4 regions of the Staphylococcus casei genome follow, and region 4 is predicted to be linked to each of the others. Evidence: riboswitches for the same ligand, from Rfam matches in the RefSeq annotation. Region 4 holds a riboswitch; each other region holds the start of a gene.
The links. A riboswitch is a leader RNA that binds a small molecule or an ion and turns the genes downstream of it on or off. The one in region 4 is predicted to bind thiamine pyrophosphate.
Positions count from the first base shown of each region.

Region 1 (7,983 bases), 840 kb from region 4:
TTTAGCGATTTTATTAGGAACAGCTGTTAGCAACTTTATTGTTGATTTATTACAATTTTCAACTCAAATAAAATATTTGGCGCAATAATTCAATTACTGTATCTTTTTTGAGATTATAGATATAATGATTTGGAAGTAACAAGAAATTAAAAAACGTAATTTTAAAAGTAGTTAAGTGGAGGATTTAAGATGGATAAGATAGAAATTAATGGTGGAAATAGATTAACAGGCGAAGTTAAGGTGTCAGGCGCAAAGAATGCTGTTTTACCCGTACTAACTGCTTCACTTTTAGCATCTGAAGGTGTGAGTAAACTTAAGAATGTACCGGCACTAAGTGATGTCGAAACGATAAACAATGTGATATCGACGTTAAACGCCGATGTTTCTTATAATAAAGAAGAAGAATCAGTAACTGTTGACGCTACAAAGCAATTAAATGAAGAAGCACCATATGAATACGTGAGTAAAATGAGAGCAAGTATTTTAGTTATGGGGCCACTTCTAGCTCGTCTTGGCCATGCAAAAGTAGCACTTCCAGGTGGCTGTGCTATTGGTTCAAGACCTATCGAACAACATATTAAAGGGTTTGAAGAGCTAGGTGCAGACATCCATATGGACGGCGGTTTTATTTATGCTAGCACCAAAGATGGCTTGAAAGGAACAACAATTCATTTAGATTTTCCAAGCGTAGGAGCTACACAAAATATTATAATGGCTGCTTCTTTAGCTGAAGGTAAAACAGTCTTAGAAAATGTAGCACGTGAGCCTGAAATTGTTGATTTAGCGAATTATATCAATGAAATGGGTGGTAATGTAGTAGGTGCAGGTACGGATACTATTACAATTCATGGTGTTGAAAAGTTACATGGTGTTGAACATTCAATTATTCCTGACAGAATTGAAGCAGGTACATTACTTATTGCTGGTGCTATCACACGTGGAGACATCGTTGTACACGGTGCGATTAAAGAGCATATGACAAGCTTAGTTTATAAACTAGAAGAGATGGGCGTTAATTTAGAATATCAAGGTGACTCGATTCGAGTTAGTGTAGATGGTCCACTAAAACCGGTAGATATTAAAACATTGCCACATCCTGGGTTCCCAACAGATATGCAATCTCAAATGATGGCATTATTATTAACAGCAGATGGTCACAAAGTTGTAACTGAAACGGTATTTGAAAATAGATTCATGCACGTTGCTGAATTCCAACGTATGAATGCCCAAATAACAGTAGAAGGCAGAAGTGCTAAGATAGAAGGAAAAAGTGAACTTCAAGGTGCTCAAGTCAAAGCAACAGATTTACGTGCAGCTGCGGCATTAATATTAGCTGGTCTAGTAGCCGATGGAACGACTCAAGTAACTGAACTTATACATTTAGACAGAGGCTATGTGGACTTACATGGCAAATTAAAAGCTTTAGGTGCAGATATTAAACGTACTCAAGACTAATACTATGTTAGTATTTAATTATAAGCATCATAGAATAAAGAGTTGGAGGAAGCAAAAATGGAAACAATTTTTGACTATAACCAAATAAAAGAAATCATACCACATAGACAGCCATTTCTATTAATAGATAGAGTCGTTGAATATGAAGAAGGTAAACGCTGTGTAGCAATTAAACAGGTATCTGGTAATGAACCATTTTTCCAAGGTCACTTCCCTGAATATGCAGTAATGCCTGGTGTTCTCATTACTGAAGCTTTGGCACAAACTGGTGCAGTAGCTATGTTAAATGATGAAGCCAATAAAGGGAAACTTGCTTTGTTTGCAGGCATCGATAAATGTAGATTCAAGAGACAGGTAACGCCTGGAGATACATTAGTATTAGAAGTTGAGATTACTAAGATGAGAGGACCTATCGGTAAAGGTAATGCGAAAGCTACTGTAGATGGTCAACTTGCTTGTAGCTGTGAGCTAACGTTTGCGTTGCAAGATAAATAATAAATAAAAAAGCCTTAAAGATTTGATAGTATTAACAAATCTTTAAGGCTTTTTTATGTTAATTTCTTTCAACTCTTTCATCCTTGAGCCTTGGTTTAGATTGCATCATTCGATTAAATGATTTTTTTAAGTCTTCTCCAGTTAGGCCTTCGTCTATCAACTGTTCTAATAAACTTTCAGCATATACTTGTCTAAGCGTATAAATATGACATTCAAAAACTACAGAAATTGAATGTTCAAGGCGACTAATATTTTTTATTGTTGCATCAAAGAGCGCTGGATCATTCGCTGGACGTGTAATAACTACACGTATATCAAGTAAAGTCTCATCTTCCATGTATTGCTTCATAGTTTCATAATGGAAGTCTGAAATGACGATTTCAAGTAACCAGCCAGTGCCACTATTTTCTTTATTTATAATGACCCCATCATCTAATTCGTATTCAGTCACTCCACCACTTTCTGATACGATTTGAAATCGAACGGCTTTAAATGTTTTCATCGTCTTCACATCCAATTAGTAAATTTAAATTCTACAATTCCTTTATTTATATAATCATTATAACGTAGTTTTAAAACAGAAAGGAAATAATTGTAGAAAACTGTGAGATTTTACTTTTGAAAAAGTTGAAAGTGTATTTTGACTCTAAAATCAAAATTAAATATGATTAGAATATGAAGGAGGTGACACATGATAAATAATATCGTCGTTGTAGGACGACTTACGAAAGCTCCAAAAATATTTGAAAAGGAGGGCAGTAAATTAGCTACATTTTGTGTAGCAGTTACTAGAAACTATAAAGATAAGCATCAAAATACAATTTGTGACTATTTATACTGTAAAGCATTTGGAAAGATAGCCAGTAATATTGAAAAATATATTAATCAAGGTTCACTGGTAGGTATTACAGGACAAATGCAATCACGTAAATTTACAAAAGAAGGACAGACGCACTTTGTATCAGAAATTTATATTGAAACTATCAAATTTATGTCTCCACAATCAAAAGTTGAAACAGAAGCGGTATTTGAGCCATTCCAACTAGAACCCAACCATGAGTCATTAGATGAAATAACTGTACAAGAAACCGATATATATGAAACTGTATAATACTCCCACATTATAACTATCCCAAATATAATCCATCCAAATTAATATACATCAAATCCTACTATCAATTATACTTCTTTCTGGCTATCTCTCTTAAAATACAAATAAGAGAGATAGCTATTTTATTGAATGCAACACTTCCTTGGTAACTCTATTGATGTTGCTTGAGGAAAAAGTGAAAATATAGTTGTAAAAATGCTAAGCATACTGAAAAAGCAACATTATTAGACTGAATAATCTGATAAATTACAAATTTATTACACGATGTGATGCGCTAATTTAGTATTTAAATGGCATTATGATGAAGTTTAAATTATAAGTTTGATAAAAATATACACATTTACCATGTAATTTTCATGTAAAAAAACTCTTGTTTTTTTTATGTCTCTGTAACCTACTACATATTTTTGAATGTTATAGTTGTAACTAGCAAATTAATCATAAAACTAATTACCTTATAGGAGGACTTTTTGGAAATGAAAAAAACAATTATTGCATCAACATTAGCAGTAGGTCTAGGAGTTACAGGAGCAGCATCAGCAGGAAATACAGCAGATGCTTCAGAACAAGGTATCGATAAAGCGCAGTTAGCACAACTAGCGCAATCAAATTCAAGTCAATTAAATGAATCTCCTGTTCAAGAAGGTTCATATAACTATAATTTTAATTTAAATGGTGTTGATTATCACTTTGAATCAGACGGTCAAAACTTTAGCTGGAGCTATGGTGGAGATGTTAATGGTTCAGTAGAACAATCTGCAGATAACAGTGAACAAGCTCAACAAACAGAACAACCACAACAAGAAGCGGCACCACAAACTGAACAAACGCAACAACCACAACAAGAGTCAACTTCAGCTCAAACTTCAAGTGAATCATCAAATGAAGCTTCTGAAGGATCATCAGTAAATGTTAACGCTCATTTACAACAAATCGCTCAACGTGAATCAGGTGGCGACCTTAAAGCTGTAAACCCTTCATCAGGTGCAGCAGGTAAATACCAATTCTTACAAAGTACATGGGATTCAGTAGCACCTGCAGAATATAAAGGTGTATCACCAACTGAAGCACCAGAATCAGTACAAGACCAAGCAGCAGTAGATTTATACAACTCAGCTGGTGCATCACAATGGGTTACTGCATAATTTCAAGTAGTATCTTTGAATCAATGTTTTAATATTAAAGCAAGCATCTCTATTATAGCGATAGAGATGCTTTTTTGTATGAAACGCATTTTTTTGCATTATTTAATACATTTTGTTATGTTTAAATAAATATAAAATTTATAAAATTACTACTAGGGGAGCCTTTGTGCTGAGATGAATTTATTCAGACCCTTACAACCTGATTTGGTTAATACCAACGTAGGAAAGTAGTTTAATTCATAGTTTAATTACTTAATTTTCCTATCGATTAACTACATCCCTACTTGGGTTTGTAGTTTTTTTATTATCAGGAGGACTAACAGTGTTATTTTCAAGTGAGTTAAAACAAGCGTCACAACCAATCATAGAAGCTATTTATAAAGATCCGTTCATCCAGGGTATGCTAAAAGGTAATTTATCTAAAGCTGTAATTAAGTATTACCTAAGGGCAGATGCCTCATATTTAAAAGAATTTGCAAATATTTATGCGTTACTTATACCAAAAATGCAGGAATTGGAAGATGTCCAATTTTTAGTGGAACAAATTCAGTTTATTGTAGATGGGGAAGTAGAAGCACATGAAATATTAGCTGATTTTGTTAACGAGCCTTATAATGAAATTGTAAAAGAGAAAGTATGGCCGCCAAGTGGTGATCATTATATAAAACATATGTATTTTAATGCTTATGCAAAAGAAAATGCGGCATATACAATTGCAGCAATGGCACCTTGTCCGTATGTCTATCAAGTCATTGCTAAACAAGCTTTGCAAGATGAATTGCTTAATAACGATGCATTATTGAAAGAATGGTTTGTCTTTTACAGTACAGAAATGGATGAACTTGTACATGTTTTTGATAATTTAATGGATAAGTTAACTCAAAATTGTACTAATCAAGAAAAACATGCGATTAAAGACTGTTTTTTACAGAGTACAGTACATGAACGTAATTTCTTTAATATGTCAGTTACTGAAGAAGTTTGGTCTTATGGAGGAGATAATAATGAATAAACCTAAAATTGCATTAACTATCGCTGGAACAGATCCAACTGGAGGTGCTGGCGTAATGGCAGACTTAAAGTCATTTCATGCTTGTGGTGTCTACGGTATGGCAGCGATTACAAGTATTGTGGCCCAAAATACAAAAGGTGTCCAACACATTCACAATCTGGAAACAAGCTGGTTGTCTGAACAACTTGAAAGCGTATATGATGATGAATTACCTCAAGCTTTAAAAACGGGTATGATTGCATCTAAAGAAATGATGGAATTAATTCAATTATATTTAAAAAAATATCCTGACATTCCATATGTAATAGATCCAGTGATGTTAGCTAAAAGTGGTGATGCTTTAATGGATGATGATGCCAAATCAGACTTACAAAATATTTTATTACCTTATGCAAAAGTTGCTACGCCAAACTTACCGGAAGCTGAAGAGATTACAGGATTGAAGATAACGGATGAAGCTTCAATTTATAAGGCTGGGAATATATTTATTAACGATATTGGTAGTAAAGGTGTGGTCATTAAAGGTGGTCATTCAGAAAACCTTGATACAGCAAAAGATTATTTATTTACCAAAGAAGATGTATTCACGTTTGAGTCACCGCGTTATGAAACACAACATACGCATGGTACTGGTTGCACATTTTCAGCAGTGATTACTGCTGAGTTAGCTAAAGGTAAATCGGTGTATGATGCTGTAAACAAAGCTAAACAATTTATCTCATTAAGTATTAAATATACTCCTGAAATTGGTCAAGGAAGAGGGCCAGTAAACCATTTTGCGTATATGAAAGAGGTCGGTTTAGATGACGAATAATTTAGAAATACTAAGAGCTAATCAGCCGTTAGTGATTTGCTATACTAATGATGTAGTTAAAAATTTTACTGCAAATGGTTTATTAAGTTTAGGTGCGAGTCCTGCAATGAGTGAAGCACCAGAAGAGGCTACCGATATGTTAAATGCAGCGCATGCATTATTAATAAATATCGGCACACTCACAAAAGCGAAAGAAGCAGACATTATGACTATTGCAAAGACTGCGAATAAAGTGGGTACTCCCGTGGTTTTCGACCCAGTTGCAGTAGGCGCTTCACAATATCGCAAAGCATTTTGTCATCGTTTTTTACAAGAAGTCGATATTGCGATAATTAAAGGTAATGCATCTGAAATTTTAACCTTAGTAAACAATGATACAACTATGAAAGGGACAGATGGTGATGTGACATTAAATTCTGTTGAAATTGCGAAAATGGCACATGAGCATTTAAAAACAGCCATAGTCGTTACGGGTAAAGAAGATGTCATTATACAAGATAACCAAATTATAAAAATTACAAATGGTTCTCCAATGCTTACTAAAGTCACGGGGGCTGGCTGTTTATTAGGCGGCGTGTTAGCTAGTTTCTTACCCTCTCAAAAAGATCAAGCAAGAGAAGCGATAGTAGAAGCAGTAGCACTATATAATATCGCTGCTGAACAAGCAGAAGCAGTGGCTCATCATAAAGGCCCTGGCACTTTTATGATTGAATTACTTAATGCACTTTATCATATTTCATTCGATGATTATTTAGCTTATCGTCGTATACAAGAGGTGTAATACATGTTTAACAAACAGTACTTAAAAGTCTACTTCATTTGCGGTACTCAAGATGTACCTGAAAATAGTTCTATTAAAGAGATATTGACTAAAGCACTAGAGGCTGGTATTACAATGTTTCAATTTAGAGAAAAAGGGACGACAGCACTAAAAGGACAAGCGAAAGTCAAATTGGCGAGACAGTTATGTGCGTTGTGTCATCGTTATCAAGTTCCATTTATAGTTAATGATGATGTAGCGCTAGCTGAAGAAATTAATGCTGATGGAATACATGTAGGGCAGGATGATCTGGATGTAAGTACATTTGCTAAACAATTTAATGACAAAATAATCGGACTTAGTGTGAGTGATATTGAAGAATATAATCGTTCTGATTTAACATACGTTGATTACATTGGTGTAGGTCCAATGTATGCCACGACATCTAAAGGAGATGCAAACGCGCCAGTAGGGCCAGAAATGATACCTCAATTAAGAAACTATATAGATAACTTCCCGATTGTTGCGATTGGCGGTATTAGTTTAGAGAATGCAAGCGACGTCATATACGCAGGTGCAGATGGTCTTTCTCTAATATCGGCAATTGCTAAAAGTGAACATGTTGAACAAACGGTGCAACAATTTTTACAAACTGTCGAATAAAGTATAATATTTTCTTTTTTTGTTTTCTACTTTTCCTTGAGTGTGATAAAATAAATTCTATGTGAATATATCATTAGAGGTGGAAAAATGAAGAAGAAAGCGCTACTACCTTTATTATTAGGTGTAATGGTCTTTTTAGCAGGCTGTGACTATTCAAAACCTGAAAATAAGGATGGATTTTTCTATAATACGTTCGTTGAGCCGATGGACAAAGTTATACATTGGTTGGGGACTAGTTTTAATAATGACTATGGTTTAGCAATTATCGTACTTGTATTGGCAATTCGTTTAGTATTATTGCCATTCATGTTATCTAATTATAAAAATAGTCATATGATGCGTGAAAAAATGAAAGTTGCAAAACCTGATATTGATGCAATTCAAGAGAAGGTTAAGCGTTCACGTACCCAAGAAGAAAAAATGGCAGCAAACCAAGAAATGATGGAAGTATATAAAAAATACGATATGAATCCAATGAAGAGTATGTTAGGTTGTTTACCAATGCTAATACAAATGCCAATCATTATG
Region 1 covers NZ_CP125718.1:897,157-905,139, forward strand. Annotated here, with positions in the region: gene QMO72_RS04145 (DUF1146 family protein) at 1-88, shown strand, start outside; gene murA (UDP-N-acetylglucosamine 1-carboxyvinyltransferase) at 190-1,455, shown strand; gene fabZ (3-hydroxyacyl-ACP dehydratase FabZ) at 1,513-1,950, shown strand; gene QMO72_RS04160 (YwpF-like family protein) at 2,009-2,452, opposite strand; gene QMO72_RS04165 (single-stranded DNA-binding protein) at 2,642-3,061, shown strand; gene QMO72_RS04170 (transglycosylase family protein) at 3,538-4,206, shown strand; TPP riboswitch at 4,351-4,449, shown strand; gene tenA (thiaminase II) at 4,529-5,218, shown strand; gene thiD (bifunctional hydroxymethylpyrimidine kinase/phosphomethylpyrimidine kinase) at 5,211-6,032, shown strand; gene thiM (hydroxyethylthiazole kinase) at 6,022-6,813, shown strand; gene thiE (thiamine phosphate synthase) at 6,817-7,455, shown strand; gene yidC (membrane protein insertase YidC) at 7,543-7,983, shown strand, end outside.
Region 1: it holds a riboswitch for thiamine pyrophosphate, as region 4 does, so the genes downstream of both, tenA (thiaminase II) here and QMO72_RS08435 (3-oxoacyl-ACP reductase) in region 4, are expected to answer to the same signal.

Region 2 (7,983 bases), 1.3 Mb from region 4:
CATGTCAAAAATGGCCCTCGCAGCATATGAAGGTGGCGCAGTTGGTATTAGAGCAAATTCGAAAGAAGATATTATCGCAATCAAAAAAGAAATAGATTTGCCTGTTATTGGTATTGTTAAACGAGATTATGCTGGATCTAATGTCTTTATTACTGCCACACGTCAAGAAATTGATGAACTTATTACAAGTCAGTGTGAAGTTATTGCCCTAGATGCTACAATGCAAACGCGTCCCAAAGAATCACTTCAAGATCTTGTTGCTTATTTACGAGAAACTGCACCGAATATTGAGCTAATGGCTGATATTTCTACAGTGGAAGAAGCACAATATGCTGATAAACTCGGATTTGATTATATTGGAACGACTTTACGAGGTTATACACCATATACACAAGGTCATATTTTATTCGAAAATGACTTCCAATTTCTTAAAGATGTGCTCAATCATGTAAATGCCAAAGTCATTGCTGAAGGTAATGTGATGACACCTGAAATGTTAAAACAAGTCACAGATCTCGGTGTTCATTGCACAGTAGTAGGTGGCGCAATTACACGTCCTAAGGAAATTACTAAGCGCTTTATACAAGCTATGAATCAATAAACAGGTAAAAGACCGTGAACATGCGTTGTGTAAATAATTACTCAAACAATGATGTTATTACGGTCTTCATTGATTTATATCGCTTTCGCTATAAATATTTTACGTTTTTCCCATTCACCTGTTTGTTCATTGTAGTTGTCACATGTTATTAAAGTTAATTGTTTAGTAGGAGTATCTTGTTCATCTAGTACTTGTACATCATCTGGTTGTACATCAAATACTTTAGTAATCTTATAAGTGCGTTTTTCATTTCCTACATTGAAATAAACTTTACTGCCTTTATGTGCTTTAGGTAAACTTGAAAATTGATAATCAGAAGATCCTTTAACTGTATGTCCTGCAATCGCAATATTTTGGTCCTTTAGTGACTCATTTCCTTCAGCAAAACTAACCCCTCTATCAAGTTGATTCGGCGTAGCAGGACCAGGATAAACCGGCGTCTTTATATCAGCATCTGGTACCGAAATATAGCCAACCATTTTTGTTTTATCTTTAGGTATAGTGGTGGATGTATGATGTCGTTGTTTATGTTCGTATTTTTCAATTTTTTCCTCGTTATCTTTGGCAGCAAAATAGTGTTGAATGTACGGTCTAGCAAACATATAAACAGCAGCTAATATGAGTAATATGCCAACAGTTGTAATGAGTCGGTTGCCCCATTTTTTCATGCTCTAATACCTCCCTTTACACTTACATTTATCATTTTAAGTATAGCACAATACTTTATCATATATATTTATATTTATCATACCTTATCGTGATATTTTCGTGAATTTTATTACAATAAATTGCACCTTAATCAAAATAAGTGTTAAATATAAATAAATAGAAATAATTGTAATTACATTACCTAAAATAATCTAAAAAGGATGCGCTGCTTATGATACGTCATGCTACTAAAACAGATTTACCAAATATATTAGATATCTATAATGATGCAATCTTAAATACCACTGCAGTATATACCTACAATCCACAAACTATTGAAGCACGTGAAGAATGGTTTGAAAAAAAGGCAAATAATCATGAACCTGTACTCGTATATGAAGAACAAGGGGAAGCAATCGCATTTGCAACTTATGGGTCTTTTCGTGATTGGCCAGCCTATCAATATTCTATTGAACATTCTATTTATGTAAATAAGCACCATAGAGGTAAAGGTATTGCTTCTCTATTACTTGCTGAAATTATTCAAACTGCACGTGATAATGGATATAAAACATTAGTAGCTGGTATTGATGCAACGAATGATTATAGTATCTACCTACATAAAAAGTTTAAATTCACCCATTCAGGCACAATTCATAATGTAGGCTATAAATTTGATAAATGGTTAGACTTAGCTTTCTATCAACTCGACTTAAGTAACAACGATTAAATCGCTCATTTAAGGTGACTTTTATTGCACAAATATTGTATTTAAAGATAGTGACACAGATTAACTCAAAATTTCAGATAATGATTGAAGAAAGCATACAAAAAAACTGCCACAAAGTCGAAACCTTGTTGGCAGTCTGAAATTAAACATTATATGCTGTGACTCTATATTTAATGGTATATTTTACTACCTTCAGACACAAATTCTTCTGATTTTTGTTTCAATCCTTCTGCCTTCAATTCAGGGTTTTTTCGTAAGTCATGAGAGATACGCATTGAACAGAATTTCGGCCCACACATACTACAAAAATGCGCAACTTTTGCAGATTCTGCCGGTAACGTCTCATCGTGAAATGATCTCGCTTTATCCGGATCTAAAGAAAGGTTGAATTGGTCATACCATCTAAATTCAAAACGTGCCCTACTAATCTCATCGTCTCTTTTTTGGGCACCTTTCATACCTTTTGCTAAATCAGCTGCATGTGCCGCTATCTTGTATGTGACTACCCCTTCTCTTACATCATCTTTGTTAGGCAACCCTAGATGTTCTTTAGGTGTAACATAACACAACATCGCAGTGCCATAACTCGCAATTTGTGCGGCTCCTATCGCAGAAGTAATATGATCATAAGCTGGGGCAATATCTGTTGTAAGCGGTCCTAAAGTATAAAATGGTGCTTCTTGACAATAAAAATCCTCAAGCTCCTGATTTTCTTTGATTTTATGCATTGGCACATGACCAGGGCCTTCAACCATCACTTGAACATCATACTTCCATGCAATAGCTGTAAGTTCTCCTAATGTTTTTAATTCCAAGATTTGGCTTTCGTCATTTGCATCATAAATTGATCCAGGTCGTAAACCATCGCCTAAAGACACTGCAATATTATATTCTCTTAAAATTTCACAAATTTCGCTAAAATGCGTATATAAGAAACTTTCTTCATGATGCGCTAAACACCATTGCGCCATAATTGAACCACCTCGTGAAACAATACCGGTTAAACGACTCACTGTAGTTGGTACATATCTTAATAATACGCCTGCATGAATCGTAAAATAGTCTACACCTTGTTCAGCTTGTTCAATTAACGTATCTCTATAAATTTCCCAAGTAAGATCTTGTGCGTTACCATCTACTTTTTCTAATGCTTGATAGATTGGAACTGTCCCAACTGGAACTGGAGAATTACGCAATAAAAACTCACGTGTTGCGTGAATATTTTTACCAGTTGAGAGATCCATAATTGTGTCAGCACCCCAGTGAATTGACCATACTAATTTTTCTATTTCTGCTTCTATCGAAGAACTCACTGCTGAATTCCCGATATTAGCATTAATTTTCACTTGAAAGTTTTTCCCGATAATCATTGGCTCTGATTCTGGATGATTGATATTATTAGGAATAATCGCACGTCCACGTGCAATTTCAGAACGTACATACTCAGCTGATACATCTTCTCTTGTTGCAATAAATTTCATTTCTTTTGTAATGATACCTTGTCTGGCATAATGCATTTGTGTCACATTTTTTCCAGGTTTTGCTTTACGTGGTTTATATTTAAAAGGTGTTTCTACGAATTTTTTATGGTTATCTTTTTTAAAACCATTATCCAATGAAACGACTTTGCGTCCTTCATAAAATTTCGTATCGTCACGTTCTTCAATCCACTTGCCTCTTAATTGTGGTATACCTTTTTGAACATTCACTTCATAATCATGATCATGATAAGGTCCAGCAGTATCATAAACAACTACTGATTCATTAGGCGTTGTGCCTTGCTCTGTGACAGTCGGTGATAGTTCTATTGATCTAAAAGGCACTTGAATATCTCGTTCTTCACCGCTAATCCATAATCGTTGACTAGATGGAAATTGTTTCTTTAATTCAATTTTATCTTGTTCCATAAAAAAACTCCTTAGCATGTATTATTGCTAGGAGACCTGGTCAGAAATCGCATATATAGTGAAGTTAAACAACAAACAGCATCAAATTACATTTTGAAACTGCTTTGTTATGCTTCCCTACGCTGGTATTAACCAGATCAGGTTCAAAGGGTTGAGACTAACGTCTCTTTCAGCTATTGAAAAGCACCCCTAGCAATTGATATTAAATTCTGTTTTAAACTTAACACTAATCATTTTTAATTACAAATAAATTTATAAAAAATATTCATATTCTTTTTCGAGAATTTATCATATTTTTTCACTTTCTAATTTATCAGTACGCTAAACCATGTAAAAAAGCCAGAAGATATATAGTACTTCAATATCCTCTAGCTTAAACTTATTTTGAATATATTAATTTCAAGTATTACATTTTGTACGTATTCAACTTATTAATCATATAATCTGCTGCAATCATTAACATAAAAATTAACATAAATGACATCGTAACGTCCCCTAAAAAATGTGCACCAATACGTAAACGACTGAGACACATAATAATTGTATACGCCAATCCAATATTAAATACCATTTTTTGGGATTTTAACTTTTTAAAATAAAAGGCAATAAACATAAAATATGCCGCATCAGTCGTATGTCCTGAAGGAAAAGAACTATGTCCAGTATTACCATTTACTGTTAACCAATTTGTAAAATGCGCTCCATGATTGCCAATTTCATATGGTCTTGCACGTCCCCATAATTCTTTTAAACTATCAATAGTTTCTAATCCAACAAGTAATACAAAAAAACTAACTAGTGCTACTTTAAACAACCTTTCTATTTCATTTTGATCTATACGTTTTAACCAAAATTGATAGACAACTATTATGATAATAAGCAAAATAATAAATGTAATTAAGTACCCTGAACCTATAGATAATGCACTTCCTGCATCACCTTCATTACTAGCCACACCTATCGGTTTATGCTTATTAATATTATCTAAACTTGACGCGACATATTGCACTGTTTCTGACAGAAGTGAATTTGTTTTTATTAACGTATAAATAAATGTCATCATTAGAATGATATATTTAGCTAACTTGCTATGTAATCTTGAAAATGTATAAAAATTTAAAATAATCATTGAAATAATTAATATTAATGTAGGCGGAAATAACCCTAAATCTTGAAATATTGTTCCAAATACAGAATTCTGATTCATAAAGCATTGTGAAACAGGTAAGTCAATACATAAAGCCAATAGTAAAATGATACTAAGTATGACTAGAATGATTGTCGCTAATCTTTTCGAAATAACCATATATCCTCCAGACTTCAAATAACTAAAACTTTAAAAATATTTTTATTTATTTGAATTAAAATTATTTTCCAACTCATCATTACCCTTAATACGAACAAATATGTTTAAAATTTAAATATTATATACTACTTTATCGTTATTCGTATTTATTAATGTAGTAATATCAGCAATTTAAGCCTGAATTTCATCATTATGCATTTTACTCATTTTTAGTTAATGTGACAGTACTGTAAGGTCACAAATCTCCTATAAAGTGATATATTAAATGAGTAGCGAAAATTATTTTCATAAAAAGTTCTTCATATGCTGAGTTATACTCAGTCAGACATAAAACGACAGACCTCTATAATATGAGATCTGTCGTTTTACTTTGTTTACTATGCACTATAATATAAATATTCTTTTAGCATTATTTATTCATTTCCAACCACTTTACCATTTCATTAAGATTGTTCACCGTAATCGTAGGTTGCTGTCCATTTTCATCAAACACTTCATTTTTTCGGTTTACCCAGACCGTATTAAATCCAAAATTAGCCGCACCTGTAACATCCCATGTGTTCGATGATACGAATAAAATATCCTCACGCTTTAATTTATAATATTCTAAAACGAGTGCATAGCTGGCAGGACTCGGTTTATATTGCTTAATTTCATCCACACTAATCACGGTATCGATATATTCAGCTATTTTTGAATTATCAACTAACGGCATGAGCATATTATCGCTACCATTTGAAAGCACACCCACATCTATATTCTTTGTTTTTATATCTGATAATGCTCTAGGGATTTCATTAAAATAGGTTAAATCTAAATATGCTTCAAATAATCTATTAACATCATCGCGATTATATTGAATTTCATGAACATCTAAAGCGTAACGTAATGTCTCTTTAGTCAATTCATCAAATGAAATGTAACGTTGCATTGCTTGCCTTAAAAACATGTGCCTCATTTGCGTCTCTCTCCATAATTTTGCAATAGAGGTCGCTAAATCATCATCAAAATCCGGCATATTATTTTTTAGAGACGATATATCAAAAATTGTGCCATATACATCAAAGATTATAGCTTTATACATATTAACCCTCCCTCTTACAAATAAAAAATCAAACTTACTTACTCTTATACACTTTCACAATAATTTAAAACAGGTTCCACTATATTTTCAGCATTTTTTTATGAAGCACTTTGTAAATTTTTTGTAAATTTACAAATTTCAACATTAATATTCTTAAAATCGGATATAGAAAAGTAAGAGAGGAGGCTGGTTGTTATGAGAAAATTATTTACACATGATTTATTCAATCTCTTTTTCATCGCGTTCTTTTATATGTTATTGATTACTTTAACACTATTTGTATTTGATATTTTTGAAGTGAAAACAACCGGTTCTGTATTTTTAGAAACTTTAAGTTCAATTACTATTTTTAAAATTTTTAACAACACTTTATTCAACGGTTTATTCACTTTATTTTTAATCATTTCATTCGTACTTGTCGTTTATAAATCTCTAGACCTTTATATAAAAAAAAGATAGCACTTTTAAAAATTAATTTTATCATTTAGAGATATTCACAACTTTTTGCAGTTCTTTATAACCTACTTTAAGTTGTATGAATTATAATTTAAATAAAAATTATATTTTAACATTACAATGCAGGTTATATAATATTCTTAGAGAATGCTTTTGTGTTTTATATCGATTCTATCAATGTGCCATCTATCATCATAGTTATATTCCATTCCCAGAATTAAACTTTATGCACCCATTAAAATACATGATATAAAACCGCATTCTTATCAAATTCAAGCTTATACACAAGCTTATTTGAAAAAAAGAGATCTAAAATCGCTTTCAGGCAGTGATTTTAGATCTCTTTCAATATTCGTACGTTTATTCATTTATGTAATTTTTTAAACTACCCACTCTCAAGTTATACTTCGTAACACAATATAACCATTAGCCACTCATAAATTTAAATGTTCTTTCCATATGAAAACTATTTTTCATATATTTAACCGAATACTTTCTCTTACAACTATTCCTTTAACTCACTTTGAGTAAATTTATTAATCAAAACTATATTTTTTTTACTACGCTCTCTTTAATAAGTTAAAAATTATCTTTCCAACTCCTAATTATTAATTCTAAATATGTCTTTATTACTCTTTGTCAATATCCATTCATTTTTAAGGGCTTACAGTTGTAAAATAGTTTTATTACTTATTAATAATAGTACCATTTGAGGTCAAAGGTGATATTTGTGATTAGTTCTATCTCTATAAGAAACCATTACTCAACTGAATTAGCACGATGTATAAATGAAACCATAATATTAATACCGTTAGGAGATCCCTGCAAATTATTTTTAAATGGGACTGTTGTTACCATAGAGGACGGCATAATCATTAATAATGCAGACTTATATCAATTGTTAGATGTTCATAATCTGATTGAAATAAAAATACCGTTACCTTTATTTATGACAAGAGATACTTACCTAGTCAATGCTTATTTTGACTTTAACCATATTAAACATATAGATCAATTTAAAAATATTATTTTACAAGAATTACACAAAGATTTTTCTAAAGAAGCGCATCTCACTTCCTATATTTCTAAAATAATAGATTATTTAATAAAGGAAGCGAAGGTGCCTTTGCAGGATATATATTTGCCTGAACTACATACAAAACATCCTTTATTAAATAAAATCATTCAATATATACATAAAAATATCTTTGGAACACTCACGACCCAACAAATTTCTAAGGCGTTTTATAT
Region 2 covers NZ_CP125718.1:473,407-481,389, reverse strand. Annotated here, with positions in the region: gene QMO72_RS02090 (N-acetylmannosamine-6-phosphate 2-epimerase) at 1-601, shown strand, start outside; gene srtA (class A sortase SrtA) at 676-1,269, opposite strand; gene QMO72_RS02080 (GNAT family N-acetyltransferase) at 1,482-1,979, shown strand; gene thiC (phosphomethylpyrimidine synthase ThiC) at 2,150-3,886, opposite strand; TPP riboswitch at 3,984-4,087, opposite strand; gene QMO72_RS02070 (phosphatase PAP2 family protein) at 4,293-5,192, opposite strand; gene QMO72_RS02065 (haloacid dehalogenase type II) at 5,602-6,276, opposite strand; gene QMO72_RS02060 (hypothetical protein) at 6,472-6,735, shown strand; gene QMO72_RS02055 (helix-turn-helix domain-containing protein) at 7,463-7,983, shown strand, end outside.
Region 2: it holds a riboswitch for thiamine pyrophosphate, as region 4 does, so the genes downstream of both, thiC (phosphomethylpyrimidine synthase ThiC) here and QMO72_RS08435 (3-oxoacyl-ACP reductase) in region 4, are expected to answer to the same signal.

Region 3 (7,983 bases), 170 kb from region 4:
TGAAGATTTTATGAAAACGCTGCACTTTTACACTAAATCTTTAATGACTTTTTCACACTTTTCGATATGTTCGTCTCCAACTTTTTTCATGAAATAATAACTGATAGACGCAGAAATAGCTTGTCCTACAAATGGAAACCATTTGGTTTGTTTTGCTGCAACACGTTTTGCTACATCTCGAATAACTACTTTAAGGATTGCATTAGAAACTTTTTTGCCAATAAACTGACTTCCTTGAATCGCTGCAGCGGCAAATATACGCTCTCTCATGTCTTCTTTCATAGAATTCACCTGTTTATGATCAAGACCGTAAATTTTATTCACATCTTCAATGATGTCTCTCATAATTTTTATATCTACACCAAAGTCTAAACCAGGAATAGGCACAACACTTATTCCTGATGATAACAATGATTTTTTCTTCACTAAAGTCTGAGCACGTTCACGACGTTCCTCAATTTCTGTATTTGTAGTTGGTAAATTACTTTTATTTCTTACATCTTCAATATCTAATACTTTATTACCCAATTTTTGTGTAACGTTGTTTGTGATTTTATTTTTAAAGCTCATTATATTCACTCCTTAGTAAATTAGCCACTTTAAAATAATACCCGTTTTCAACAATTTTATTGTACTTTAACAAAAATAGCTTTTAAATATTTAGATGGTTTATAGTGTGCATGTGTTTTAAAATCTTTAGGAAGTCCCATCACATCTACGATTTCAAAATCTACACCTTCAGCTGTCAAAGTTTCATTAACTACATTTTTAAATGCTTTTAAAGAAAACGTACTGTTATTTGTACACAATAATAATGTACCTTGTGGAGCAAGTATATCAAGCGCACCATTGATCAATTTGTCATAGTCTTTCAATACTGAGAAAGTTTTTTTCTTGTTTCTCGCAAAACTTGGCGGATCAATAACAATTGTGTCATAGAATAAATCATGACGTTTTGCATAACCATAAAAATCAAATGTATCCATAACATATATATATTGTGATTTAGGATCAATTGCATTAACACCAAAGTTCTCTTCTGTAAGCGCACGTGAACGATTTGCTAAGTCAACACTAGTTGTTACTTTAGCATTTTCTGCCGCAACAACTGAGAACGCACCAGTATAACTAAACACATTCAATAAATTTTTATCCTGTGCATATTGATCTTTTAATTTCTTTCTTACTTCTCTTTGATCTAAAAAGATTCCCGTCATAGGTCCATCATTTAAGTGAACGTTATAGAATGTGAAGTTTTCTTCGATAACAATTGGAAATTCTGGCGCATCACCGTCTACAAACCCACCTTCAATTTCAGAATCTTTAAATCGCATTTTCTCAAAAACTGAAGTATAACCAAAAACAGATTTCAATGCAGATAACACATTATAACGGAACTTATGAATGCCTTTTGAATACCATTGAATTAAATAATGACCATCATAATTATCGATTGTTAGGCCACCGACGCCGTCTCCTTCTCCATTGAAAACTCTAAATGCATTTGTACCGTCTACATGATAGAAGTATTCACGTTCGCTTTTTGCTGTTTCGAATAATCTTTCAAAAAATGTTGTATTAATTACTTCATCTTTATCATAACTAAGCACCCAGCCGATGCCTTTGTGTTGACGCCCTACGTATGCAGATGCGATATATTTCCCTTGATCATTAACGAGATTAAATAAGTCTCCTTCTTTCAAATGATCTTGAGCATATATATCCTCTTCGTCTATCAAAGGGTATTGATTTAAATACTTTGTTTCTTTACCTTTATTTAATGTGGCAGTTTTCATAAAATTATGTCAGCCTTTCTTCTATTAATTATTTTTATTTTTCACTTACTCATCTTATCATCTCAGCTGCTTTGTAACACCATTAATATTTACACAAGTCAAATCTTAATTTTTGATTTGCTGTTAAAATAACCTTACTTTATTAAATTATATTCCTTATTGTACTATTTAAACATTTTCCACCCTAACATAATATAAAATTTTAAATTTACATGTTTAATTTATTTTCTAAAATCAGCAATTCAAATGTGATGCTTAGCATGAATACTTTTACATCTTTATATTAATTACGCCTCTTTATAAAAAAACAAAAAATAAAACCTATCTTCCAACCAATTTGGAAGATAGGTTAAGTCAAACTACACTATTTTAATCAATTAATATTCTGCTGGTTCACGTAATTTTATGATGAATCCTACTATAATTGCTATCAACATCATAAAAAGTATTGGTGTAATAAATGTTGATAATAATAATCCATGAACCATGATGTTTACAAATTCTGTAACTAATTTAAAGAATAAAAAACTTACCATAAATAATTGCAGATAATAAAATCTACCTTTTAAATAGTTTGTTAATGTCGTTAAAATATAAATTATTATAATAATCATTAACAAGAATAAAGTAATCCACTCAATAACATATTGTGTTTGAGAAATTTCCCAATCACCAGAAACAAATAATGCGTTTCTATTATTAAATTCAATCAATGTAAAGAATAAGAGAATTGCTCCACAGCATAATTCTACATATGCAGATTTAAGCCATTTAGGTTTCTTCATCCAATTTGGTACATCATCTTCTTGAATATCAATAATGTCTTTCCATTTTTTAATGAATTTATCCTTTTTATCCCTAGCTTTTTGAATATCTACACTTCTACGTGTTTTACGTGTAAATTCTGTTGTTTTGTCTTGTAAATCTTTCCAATATTCTTTTGTTTGAGTAGTTACTGCACCTTTACTCGTTCTAGATAATTCCGGTTCTTCTTCGCCGAGTTCTTGTTTCGTTAATGGTAATGATCTTCTTAGGAATAAGAAGTTCCAAATTGACATTTGTCCAAGTAACCACATAATTATGAAAAACGTGTTAACACTTAGAATATCAATTGGTACAATTTGATCACTATCTATTCTTCCATATAACACAATTTGTGTTAATAAATAACTTATGCCATAAGTGAAAATAATCCATAAATAATGATATTTTCTATGGTCCGTATTTAATTCATCTTTATAAACAATGTAACCTATATGCACCGCAAAAGGTATCACAAAAATAACAGCAAAAAAGCTATAAACTTGTGTCATGAGTATAAGCGTTATAATGAAGAACAGAATACCAATAACTAAAAAGAAAATTGAAATATCATAGTCATATCTCGTTGTTCTAAATAGCGTGAAGCCAATAAGTATTAACGCAACACCAAACAAAAGAATCAAGATTGCGCTTACTACAGGAAAGTTCCCTATATAATTACTCATCACCCTAATAATTTCACTGAAAAACGCGTTTATAAAATCCCACACATTATGAATATGTAATTCAATCTTACCTTTACCATTTAACTTGTGAATTAAAGGTAAATTAATTAAAATGATGAGACTTGTGAAAAGCGAAACGATGCCTATAATATAACTATACAGTATCTCAGCGTGTTTCTTAAAAAAAGACATACCATTCACCTCAAAGTTATTATATATGAACATTTTGTTCTTGTCTTTAATAATCTAATAAATAAGTCTATAGTATGATATAAAATAGTTGTATAGTCAAAATTCCACATAATTTATACTATTAAACAATTATTTCATAAAAAGTATAAAAACGCATGGGCTATATACAATTTATAGTTATTCATTTCTTTGTTTTTGTTTAATGATTCAATTCCGTGGTATACAATCAATATATTCTACTTAAAAATTAAGGAGTGTTGTACTTATGAGTAAAGAAGAATTAAATAAACAAGCAGCTGAAAAAGCTAAAGCGGCTGAAGATAAATTAAAAGATCAACAATCATCATCAAATGATGGTGAGGAAGAAACTAAAAAAAATATCCAAGACACATTGGATTAAGACAATAGACGATTCACTTTGAGTAAGCCAAACTACTTCGGCTTACTTTTTTAATACGCTTCCCTACCTTAGTTTAGCAATATACTTCGCTACTTTCTATATGCTCTTTATAAACTCGCTTCCTCTATTGATTAACCAGCTTATTATTCCCCATTATTAAATTGAGACCTTGACAGAACTGGCGAAAAATCATACATTATAGTTAAATTTAAATATAATATTCGCACTAGGGGTGTTTAGTGACTGAGATGAGGTATACCCTCAAACCCTTTGAACCTGATCTAGATTAAACTAGCGTAGGAAAGTGTATTGCGATACCTTTTTCTTTGATTGGTATCCCTATGCCACTATTTAAACGCGCAACTTTCTAGAAGGTTGTGCGTTTTTTATATAGGAGGAAACGATCATGACAAAAGGTTTAAAGCTTTCTGAAATACTCGTAACTGTATTAATTGCAGTTGTTTTCGCAGTGATATACAACATTTGGAATTTCGTCTATAAAGCTGTACAAATTACCGGACTACATTTTGAAGAATTGACGTATGGCGCATGGTTTATGGCAGCTGTCGTTGCTTATCTTATTATCCCTAAAGCTGGTATTGCTATTTTAGCTGAATTTGCTGCAGGGGCTGGCGAAACTATAATAATGGGCCGTTTTGATATAGCTACTATAATTTATGCCTTATTACAAGGTTTAGCCTGTGAAATTATATTTGCAATTTTTAAATATAAATCTCGTACTGTTATGGTTGCCATGTTAGCTGGACTTTTAGCTGCAGTAGCTACATTACCGATTGACTTCGCTTATGGTTATCTTTCAGAAATTGCTGGATGGAACCTCGCATTATACATCGGGTTTAGACTTATAAGTGGCATCGTTGTTGCTGGACTTTTATCTTATTATATCGTAAAAGCCTTGGATCAAACTGGTGTAACTAAATTGTTTAGACCAGCAAGTCAAAGCGATTACGACAACTTATAAGGAGCAATTTCGTTGATAGTAACAAAAAATTTACGTCTAAAATATCCAAATGCACAGCATAAAATATTTGATAATTTAAGTATCAATATAAATGATAAAGAAAAAGTATTACTTTTAGGACCTTCTGGTTCTGGAAAAAGTACGTTATTGAATGTCTTAAGTGGTATTGTGCCTAATCTTATTGATTTGCCAATGAAATATGATGAATTACACATTAACCATAACTGCGGCGTTATTTTTCAAGATCCGGACAGTCAATTTTGTATGCCTAAAGTTTATGAAGAATTAGCTTTTGTATTAGAAAATTTAAATGTCCCTCGTGATAATATGGACGAAAAAATTAAAGCAGCACTTACAGCAGTAGGACTTAATGTAGATAAAGATCAATACATTAACCAATTAAGTGGTGGTATGAAACAAAAACTTGCAATTGCAGAAACGCTTTTGCAACAAGCAGACACTTTATTTTTAGATGAACCCACAGCTATGTTAGATGTAGAAGCAACTGCTGATTTATGGCAAAAAATCAAGGCCTTGTGGGAAGATCAAACTGTACTCATTGTAGAACATAAAGTGGAACATATATGGCAACATATAGATCGTGTGCTTTTGTTTAATTACAACGGGGAAATCATAGCGGACGAATCTCCAACAAAGATGCTAAGCGACTATGAGCACCTATTAACAGAATATGGCGTATGGCATCCAAATGCTTGGCAATACGCCCCTAAACCCTCTTCATGTCCAAATACGGCGATGTTACCAACAAATAGTAACTTTAAATTCAAACAAGTTACAGTCAAAAGAGGTAAACGTAAACTTTTACGTATTTCAGAACACATCATCAACACTGGTGATTGGATTACTATTACTGGACCAAACGGCAGCGGTAAAACTACATTATTAGAATCGATGATGCAACTAATTAAATATGAAGGAAAAATGTATATTAATGATCACACTTTGTCTAAAATCAAAGATGCAGCAAAACACATGTATTTAGTGTATCAAAATCCAGAATTACAATTTATAACACATTCTGTTTTCGAAGAAATTTTCATTCAATATAAAAAACATTCTATTTCTAAAAACGATGCTATGCAAGAGACTGTAGAAATGCTCAAAACGTTAAATTTAGAAAATGTACAATCACAACATCCATATGAATTATCAATGGGACAAAAACGAAGGTTAAGTGTGGCTATTGCATTGAGCTCATCTTCTAAGTTTATTTTATTAGATGAACCAACTTTCGGGCTAGACAGTCATAATACGTTTAACCTTATTAAGTTATTTCAAAAATGCATCCAACATGGACAAACTATTATTATGGTAACGCATGACTCAGAGCTTATTTCTAGGTATCCAACCCATAGACTACATGTGGATCAACATCAATTATATGAATTAAAGGGTGGTACTCATGTTTGAAATGTGGAAAAAGCACTATTCTTTTATAGATGATGTTAATATCATCACGAAACTTATAATTGCAGTACTATTATTTGTCTTTGTTATTTTTATTCATCAATTTGATTATATGATTTATTTAACATTGTTCATGCTCGTCTTTTTATTACTTTTTAATGGTTTGAAACTCAAAATAACCTTAGCCTTTGTGTTTTTTACTGTTATATTTAGTTTGATATCAGCATTATTCATGATTTTTTATGGTTCCGGGACACACATGATTTTCCAATTAGGCTTTATAAAGATCACTACGGAAAGTTTATATCGAGGCTTACATTTAGCTATGCGTACGTCAACTGTATCATTTTTTGGTATTTTAATTGCTTTTACTTCTCAAATCGTGATGATTTTTTACAGTCTCATGCAGCATTTGAAAGTTAAACCGAAGATAGCTTATGCTTTTATGGCGGCTATAAGAATGGTTCCATTGATGTTTACATCCTTAGTCCAACTTAGACGCTCATTAAAAATGCGTTATCAAATGATTGATAAATCAAACTATACAGGTTTTAAACGTATTAAACATATCGTTATTCCGTTACTAAGCCAAAATATTAGAAAAGCACATCAACTGTCGGTTGCTATGGAAAAAAAAGGATTCAAAGATGGACCTAGAACCTACTATTATAATACTTCTTTCTCATATAAAGATATTATACTCATAGTAGCTGTCGGTGCTATCATACTTCTCACTTATTTATTAGCACACTTCATACCTATAACAGGTATTGAAGATGTACGCCTGACAAGTATTTATTAAAAATCATATCAATAAAAAAAGCAGATGACGGCAATGTCATCTGCTTTTAGTTTACGCATCTATATACTTTAACGAATCGCTTTATCGCTGATATCTTTACGATAAAACAAGGCATCACTTTTAATTTGCTCTACTGCTTCATAAGCTTTAGCTTTAGCACTAGCAATATCTGATCCTTCACCTAGTGCTAAAATGACACGTCCGCCTGATGTTACATAAGTGTCTTCTACTTTTTTCAAGCCACTTACGAAATAGTTACCATCAAGATTAAAACCTGAAACAACCTTCCCTTTTTCATAGTGAGCAGGATATCCTTTTGAAGCTAACATGACACCGACTACTGATTGCGCTTTCCATTGGAATGAGATAGGTTGTTTTGCTTCTAAATCGATAATATGTTGCATTAAATCGCTTTCCATTCGAGTTAACAGTACTTGTGCTTCTGGATCACCAAAACGTGCATTAAACTCAATCACTTTCGGCCCTTCAGCAGTTATAATAGCACCAATATATAATACTCCGAAGAATGAATAGCCTTCCGCAAGCATCGCTTTTGCTATTGGTTGTGCAATTTCATCATTAGTACGTTGTAAAATCGTTTCATCTATATGTGGTACTGGGCAATATGCACCCATTCCACCTGTATTTGGTCCTAAATCATTATCATATGCGCGCTTATGATCTTGTGCAATACAATCAAATGGTACTGCATAATCGCCATTTACAAAGGTCATCAATGAGAATTCTTCACCTTCAAGAAATTGTTCGAATACTACAACTCCTTGCTCTTCAGGATACAATTCTTCTACACCGGCAACAGCTTCATCATATGTTGTCGCTATAATAACGCCCTTGCCTGCTGCTAATCCATCTTTTTTTAAAACAACTGGATATTC
Region 3 covers NZ_CP125718.1:1,908,534-1,916,516, forward strand. Annotated here, with positions in the region: gene QMO72_RS09220 (DUF697 domain-containing protein) at 28-570, opposite strand; gene QMO72_RS09225 (class I SAM-dependent rRNA methyltransferase) at 627-1,796, opposite strand; gene auxA (lipoteichoic acid stability factor AuxA) at 2,174-3,475, opposite strand; gene graF (glycopeptide resistance-associated protein GraF) at 3,741-3,875, shown strand; TPP riboswitch at 4,094-4,195, shown strand; gene QMO72_RS09240 (ECF transporter S component) at 4,282-4,857, shown strand; gene QMO72_RS09245 (ABC transporter ATP-binding protein) at 4,870-6,288, shown strand; gene QMO72_RS09250 (energy-coupling factor transporter transmembrane component T family protein) at 6,281-7,087, shown strand; gene purD (phosphoribosylamine--glycine ligase) at 7,156-7,983, opposite strand, start outside.
Region 3: it holds a riboswitch for thiamine pyrophosphate, as region 4 does, so the genes downstream of both, QMO72_RS09240 (ECF transporter S component) here and QMO72_RS08435 (3-oxoacyl-ACP reductase) in region 4, are expected to answer to the same signal.

Region 4 (7,983 bases):
CTTGTATGAACATTTAAGCCAATTCAAAGGATTTTATGATCAATCCTTTGGTTTAGGTGGCGATTATATTAAAGACCTATCTTATTACTATGCAACATCACCTATTACTTTTATAAATTTTATTTTTGTGTGGATTTCAGATATTGTATTTAATAGCAATCCTCATTCAATTGCATTTTGGGCAAGTAATCAATTAATTGTTTCATTTTTCAAGAGTGTAGCAACATTTATAATTGCTTTTTATTATTTTAGATACTTAAAATTCAAAGGTGGCATTGTTTTTCTTGCCTCCCTACTATATGGTGCTTCAACTACAGTAATCTCCTTTAATTTTACATGGTCTTACTATGGGGATTTACTTATTTTCTTACCATTATCTTTATGGGCGATTGAACGTTTTAATAGAGAGAAGAAAATCGGATTGTTTATTTTTGCAATAGCATTAACTCTATTTTCAAATTTCTATTTTAGTTATTATGAAGCTATCGTCCTTTTTGCTTATTACATATATAGAATTGTATATCCACATCCCAAAGATATTGTGACAAGAAAACAAAAACTATGGGTGATACCTGTAGCAGCAGCATTAAGTTTATTGGTAAGTATATGGGGCTTCTATACTGGCGTTTCTTCATTTTTACATAATGATAGAGTCAGCAATCCTCACTTTAAAATACCTTTATTCACTGATTTTGCACGTCAAAAACATTTTTTCACAAATGGTTTTTATATAACAGTTTCAATTATTGCTTTACAGGCTTTATTATCATTCAAATTATATCGACACTATTATTATAAATTATTTGCGATTGCGACCTGGGTAATGCTTATCGGTTCTCTAACGCCATATTTTGATAGTATGTTTAATGGATTTTCGACTCCAGAACGTCGTTGGGTATACATTTTTGCACTAACAACAGCTGGATTAATCGCACTCTATATTCAACATATATCAGAATTGACATTTTATACTTATGTCAAAACTGCTGTCCCCTCGATACTCATCATGTTAGTGATGACGCTAATTGTTAAAAATGAAAAAATGACTTGGATGGTCGCGTGTCTCATTATCATGGTTTATCTCGGTATATTACTATACAATAGAAGGCTTTTCAACAAGCGTTGGTTCCCTATACTATTGGTATTGTTTGTTATTCAACAAGGACTAATTCTTTCAAATCATCATACGAATAATGTGAAAGGATATGAATCTACATTATCAGCAATAAAGGATTCATCCTATAAAAGTCCGAAATTAGCTAAAAAAATTGAAGACATCACTCAACGACATGACAAAGATCCTTTTAGTAGAATCGACTATATGTCAAAATATGGCCTAAATTCACCAATGATTTATCATTTTAATGGCATTGCTCTTTACTCCAGTATTTTCGATGGTGAAATACTAAAATATTATGACAAAACGCTACAAATCAATATGCAAATAGATAAAAATAGTACCTACAGGTTGTTTAATAATCGAGCCAATTTAATGGCTTTGTGGGATGTGAATGATCGAATACGTCGTCCGCAAGATTTAAATATGACATATGGTTTTGAGTCTGAGGATGTGATCAAGCATGCACATAATGAATTCTTTATTCATTCTACGAATCAAATTCCTTATCCAAGTGCACACATCACGAATAAAGTTTATAGCTCAAAGCAACTTAAATCACCTATGGATCAAGAACAAGCTATGTTACAAGGCGTCGTGTTTAACGGCCAAAATACACAGGCAAATAGTGATTTCAAGCCAAATAAAAACTTATTAAGTCATAGTGCTGTTTCATTAAAAGATGCACACCGTGATGATAAAAATAATTTAATCGTTACTAATGATAATGGTGGCGTAACATATCATTTGCCCCCTTCTCTCGCATACAAATATAAAGATATGTATGTCGAAATGGATGTCGAACTTTTATCACCAGATAAAGCGCACAGCGTTAGCTTAAACGACTATACACAACAACGTAATGAATTATCATATAAATATCGTCGTTTTGTTTCACCTGTTACCATGCGTGTTAAAGCAAACGAAGATTTGAACATCAAACTACCTAAAGGTAAATATCGCTTTAATATCAAGGGGATTTATGGCGAAGATTATCATACACTCAAACAAGCGTCTCAAGATTTAGACGAAGTGAACGTTGCAAAACAACGTAATGGTTACAACATAAAAAAAGACATTGATGATAATGGATATCTTGTTTTGCCCATACCATATCGTGACGGCATGCATGCAAATGTTGATGGAAAAGCCGTTCCTGTCAAAAAAGGCAATGGTATCATGACTGTCATCCCAGTCAAAAAGGGTCAAGAAAATATAGAATTAAGATACACACCACCTTACTTATATATTTTAATCACGCTCAGTATCATAGGCATAATATTAAGTATCATCTTCGCAAAATTCATTAAATCTAAATCATATTCAAACATATGATAAATATTCATATAAACGACTTCCATATAGTGTATCTAGTTAAATCGTCATTTTACTAGATACACTGATACTTATTTTTTAACAGCGTGAGCTTATATCATATGAATTCGAACGAAATATATGCACAAAAAAAACGGTTCCTAAATTAGGAACCGTTTTTTCATGCTTATTATGCTGATTAACGAATTTCTTTAATTCTAGCAGCTTTACCACGTAATTCACGTAGGTAGTATAATTTAGCACGACGGACTTTACCGCGACGTTTAACTTCGATCGTTTCGATTTTTGGAGTGTGTAATGGGAATGTACGTTCCACACCAACACCTGAAGAAATCTTACGTACAGTGAAAGTTTCTGAGATACCTCCACCACGGCGTTTGATAACTACACCTTCGAATACTTGGATACGTTCGCGAGTACCTTCAATAATACGTACGTGAACTCTTAAAGTGTCACCTGGACGGAATGAAGGTATATCTGTGCGTAATTGCGATTGAGTTACTGCTTCAATTAATTTGTGATTGCTCATTATTTTTCTCTCCTTCAACCTATGTTCTTGCCTTGACAAAATATAGCAGCGGACCATAGTGATTTTCGTGTGTCGCACACTTAAAATATATTAGCACACTGTCAGTCTTTTTTCAATTGATTTTTATATCTTTCTATTATATCTTTATCCTTATCGGTTAAGGTATAAGATTCTAATAGATCAGGACGTTTTTCAAATGTGCGTAAGATTTTTTGTTCGTGACGCCATGTTTCGATGTGTGCATGATTACCAGATAGCAATACATCAGGTACACCCATATCTTTATAACTACGTGGACGTGTATACTGAGGAAACTCTAGTAGTCCATCTTGAAATGAGTCATCTTCATGGGATTGCTGATTACCTAAAACGCCCGGTAATAGTCTAACTACAGCATCTGTCATGACCATTGCCGGTAACTCACCACCTGTGAGTACATAATCTCCCATTGATATTTCATCAGTAACCAGATGTTCTCTTATTCTTTCATCGTAACCCTCATAATGTCCACAAATAAATACCAAATGCTCTGATTCGCTCAACTCTTGTGCGATTTGTTGATTAAACGGTCGTCCTTGAGGACACATTAAGATGACGCGTGTGTCCTCTGTTTGTTCAATGCTATCCATAGCATTGAATATAGGCTCCGGCTTCAATACCATCCCTTGTCCTCCACCAAATGGATAATCATCTACTTGGTTATGTTTATTCTCAGCAAAATGTCTAAAGTTCACTGTATTAACGTCTAACATTCCTTTTTCTTGAGCACGTTTTAAAATAGAATGATTTAGCACACCATCAAACATCTCTGGAAAAAGTGTTAAATAATCAATTTTCATTAATCTAATAACCCTTCCATAGGTGTGATTTTTATACTTCTACCTTCAACATCAATATCTTTGACGACATCTGCAATATAGGGAATAAGATATTCCTTATCACCTTTGACAACCCATACATCATTTGCACCGGTTTCAAATATTTCTGTTACCCGACCAATCGGCGTATCCTCATCGTCAAAGACTGTACACCCAATAATATCTGAATAAAAATACTCATGCTCACCCAATTCAATTTCCTCATGATCACGTTCTTGCACTATCGTTTCACCTTTTAAATATTCAATATCATTGATATTATTAATGCCTTCAAAAGTGAGCATATGTAACCCTTTATGCATACGATACGAAGCAATTTTAAATTCAAGCGGTTCTTTTCCTTCACGTTCAATTTGCACGACTTCACCAGGTTGAAAACGCGTTTCTGTAAAGTCAGAATCTGATTTAATTTTAATTTCACCTTTGACGCCATGTGTATTAACGATTTTTCCTACTTCAACTTTCATATATGTTCCTCCGATAAAATATATATCCTAGGTGTCCCTAATTTTTATGTATGTTTTATTTTTTACGCTACTCATTATAACATGGATAAATCCATCTTAGTTATCAATCAACGTTGGAAATTATAAATTTAAGACAAGAACAAGCGATTAAGTGTGTGCCTTGCTTTCAATACCATTTCTAATATTAAATGCATCATTTTTAGCATTTAAAAAAAGAGCACCTGAGTCGGTACTCTTACAAATGATATATTTGTGACATAAGTTTAAGCTTATTTTTGGTCGTCGAATTTCTTCAAGATACCTTCTTTTGATAAGATATTGTGTACAGTATCTGTAGGTTTAGCTCCATCTTTTAACCATTTAAGTGCTAATTCTTCGTCGATTTTAACTTCTGGTGCATTCACACTGTTAGGGTTATAAGTACCGATTTGTTGGATGTTACGACCATCACGTGGCGCACGAGCATCTGCTGCTACGATACGATAGAATGGATTTCTTTTAGAACCTAAACGTGTTAAACGTAATTTAACTGCCATTTATTTTCTCTCCTTTGTATGTTCATAATTTTTATTTTCTACAAGAGATAATAATAACAGTACTTCCTACATTTGTAAAGAGTTTCTTCTTGACCTTTTTCAAAAATTATCGTCAAGCCCTTATTAAACAGCAATATGAAAGCTTTTATGTCATTTTACTAAAGTGCATACGATAAACAATCCAAGTGAAATGTAATTTACTTATAACATCATTATGGTCTTTCTCCTAGCTTCCATCTAACGCATCACTTTCCTGTGTGTCTTCAAGAGCACCACTTGACATCTGAATATATAAAATATACATTGAAGATAAATTAAATAATAATAGCACTAGGGGTGTTTTAAACTGAGATGAGTTCTACTCAAACCCTTTGAACCTGATCTAGCTAAATCTAGCGGAGGAAAGTGTGAATGATTTCGTATTTTTTAGAGACAACGCTTCTACTATTAATATACTGTTATTTTTTCATACACAACTTTCTATAGTGAAGGTTGTGTTTTTTTATTTAGTAAACATCTGAATAGGAGTGATTTATATGAATAAAACAGTACTAGTAACTGGCAGTAGTAGAGGTTTAGGTGCAGTTATTGTTAAAACATTATCTCAACAAGGATATAACGTTATTATTAATTATTTTCAAAATAAAGTACTGGCTGAGCAACTAGTAACTGAGCTTGGCGAACATCAGGCGATAGCTATTCAAGCTGACGTTACAAATAGAAACGATGTCGACAAATTAATAGTACAAGCTACAGAACGTTTTGGTCATATCGATGCGGTAGTTAATAATGCATTAGTTGGGTTCAAGTTTGATCCTACGCAGCAAAAATCTTTCAAAGACTTATCTTGGGATGATTATCAGCAACAACTCAATGGCACTTTAAAATCAGCATTTAACGTCACTCAAAGTGTATTACCTCAATTTTTAGAAAGACAATCTGGTGCCATTATTTCTATTGGTACTAATTTATATCAAAATCCTGTGGTACCTTATCATGAATATACAACAGCAAAAGCTGGCCTTATCGGGTTAACACGTAACATTGCAGCAGAATTAGGTCAGTTTGGCATTACAGCTAATGTTGTATCAGGCGGCTTATTAAAAACCACAGATGCCAGTGCTGCCACAACTGCCGAAGTATTTGATCTGATTGCACAGACAACACCTTTGAAAAAAGTTACTGCTCTACAAGATGTTGCCAATATGGTGGCCTATTTAGTATCTGATCAAGCAAAAGGTATAACAGGACAGAACTATACCATTGATGGCGGTTTAACGATGAATTAATAATTTGAAATTTGGAGGCATCTCGTAATGACTATAGATTCTAAGAAACATCTCAATATTGGTATATTAATATATGCTTGTGGTCATCACCAAGCTGCTTGGTTAATGCCTGATTCAAGCGTTGAACGTGTAGGAGATATATCCTATTATCAAGAGCTAGCACAAATATCTGAGCAAGGCTTATTTGATGCTGTGTTCTTTGCAGACAATCATTCATTCCCAGCAAAGTCTCAAAGCGATATGCCAGCATTTTGGTTCGACCCTATAGTAAGTTTAACTGCAATTTCCCAAGTAACTCATCACATTGGCTTAGTAGCCACCATTTCCAGTACATTTTCTAATCCTTTTACAGCATCTCGTCAACTCTTAAGTTTAGACCATGTTACTCAAGGCCGTGTAGGTTGGAACCTTGTCACTTCAATGACTGATTTAGAAGCTTTTAATCATAATATGCCAGCACTTCCACCTCGCAAGGAAAGATATGCAAAAGCTCATGAATTTGCTCAACTAATGAATAAGCTATTTAGCTCTTGGGACCCTAATGATTTTTCACATAACCGTAAAGACAATCATTTAATTCATTCATCACATATACATCCTTTCAATCACGAAGGAAAGTACTTTAATGTAAAAGGTCCATCTACTACACCTCGTAGCCCTCAAGGCAAACCAGTAGCAATGCAAGCGGGTGCATCGAGCCAAGGTATAGCACTAGCTGCCAAATATGCTGATGCTGTTTATGCTGTTGCATGGAATTTAAAACAAGCAAAGGCCTTTCGCCAAAAACTAGACGAACAGTTACTGAGTGAAGATCCAAACAGGCAACATATTAAGGTCTTCCCTGGTTTAGTTACATATGTAGGTGAGACATATGAAGCAGCATATGCAAAAAAACAAAAATTAGACGAAGCGCTACCAGTTGAAACTGCATTAAAGCAATTGAGCTTTTTCATACAACAAGATTGCCATAACTGGGAATTAGATAAACCTGTCCCACCATTACCTCCGGTTGAATCGTTTACAGGCCCTGTAGGTCGTTATGAGACCGTACTTGAAATCATCCAAGACAAGAATCCTACGTTAAGAGAACTGCTAGGTTATCTTAGCGCTGGTGGTGGACATTTAACTTTAATTGGCACACCCAAAGACATTGTAGACACTATGGAACTGTGGATGGATTGTGGCGTGGCTGATGGTTTTAATTTGATGCCCCCTGTACTTCCAAATAGTTTGGAAGATTTTGTAAATCTGATTATTCCTGAGATGCAAAAAAGAGATTTATTTAGATCCTCCTACGATGGTACAACTTTCCGCGAACATCTTGGCCTAATGTAATATATCATTACATATCATATTCAATAAAAAAGGGTAGTTTCCATTTTTAGGAAACCACCCTTTTTTTATTTGATTTTCTAGCTAGCAACTCATTTATAGCAAACGAATAACTAAAATGGTAAGTTCATGCCATTTAGCATATTTTCCATTTGTTTACGTTTACCTTTTTTACCTTTGCCCCCACCAGAAAATTGTTTCATCATTTTTTTCATTTCGTTAAATTGTTTCATTAATCTGTTCACTTCTTGTACAGAACGACCTGAACCTTTAGCGATACGTTTTTTTCGAGATACATTCAATGCATCTGGATTATTTCTTTCGGTTGGCGTCATTGATTGTATGATGGCTTTAATATGATCAATTTGTTTATCGTCCATATTCAAATTATCTAAGCCTTTCATTTTATTCATACCAGGCACCATTTTCATAATATCATCTAATGGTCCAAGACTTTTAACTTGGTCTAATTGATCCAAGAAATCATCCAACGTAAATGA
Region 4 covers NZ_CP125718.1:1,741,295-1,749,277, forward strand. Annotated here, with positions in the region: gene QMO72_RS08410 (YfhO family protein) at 1-2,452, shown strand, start outside; gene rplS (50S ribosomal protein L19) at 2,631-2,981, opposite strand; gene trmD (tRNA (guanosine(37)-N1)-methyltransferase TrmD) at 3,083-3,820, opposite strand; gene rimM (ribosome maturation factor RimM) at 3,820-4,326, opposite strand; gene rpsP (30S ribosomal protein S16) at 4,596-4,862, opposite strand; TPP riboswitch at 5,185-5,283, shown strand; gene QMO72_RS08435 (3-oxoacyl-ACP reductase) at 5,399-6,151, shown strand; gene QMO72_RS08440 (LLM class flavin-dependent oxidoreductase) at 6,179-7,486, shown strand; gene ffh (signal recognition particle protein) at 7,597-7,983, opposite strand, start outside.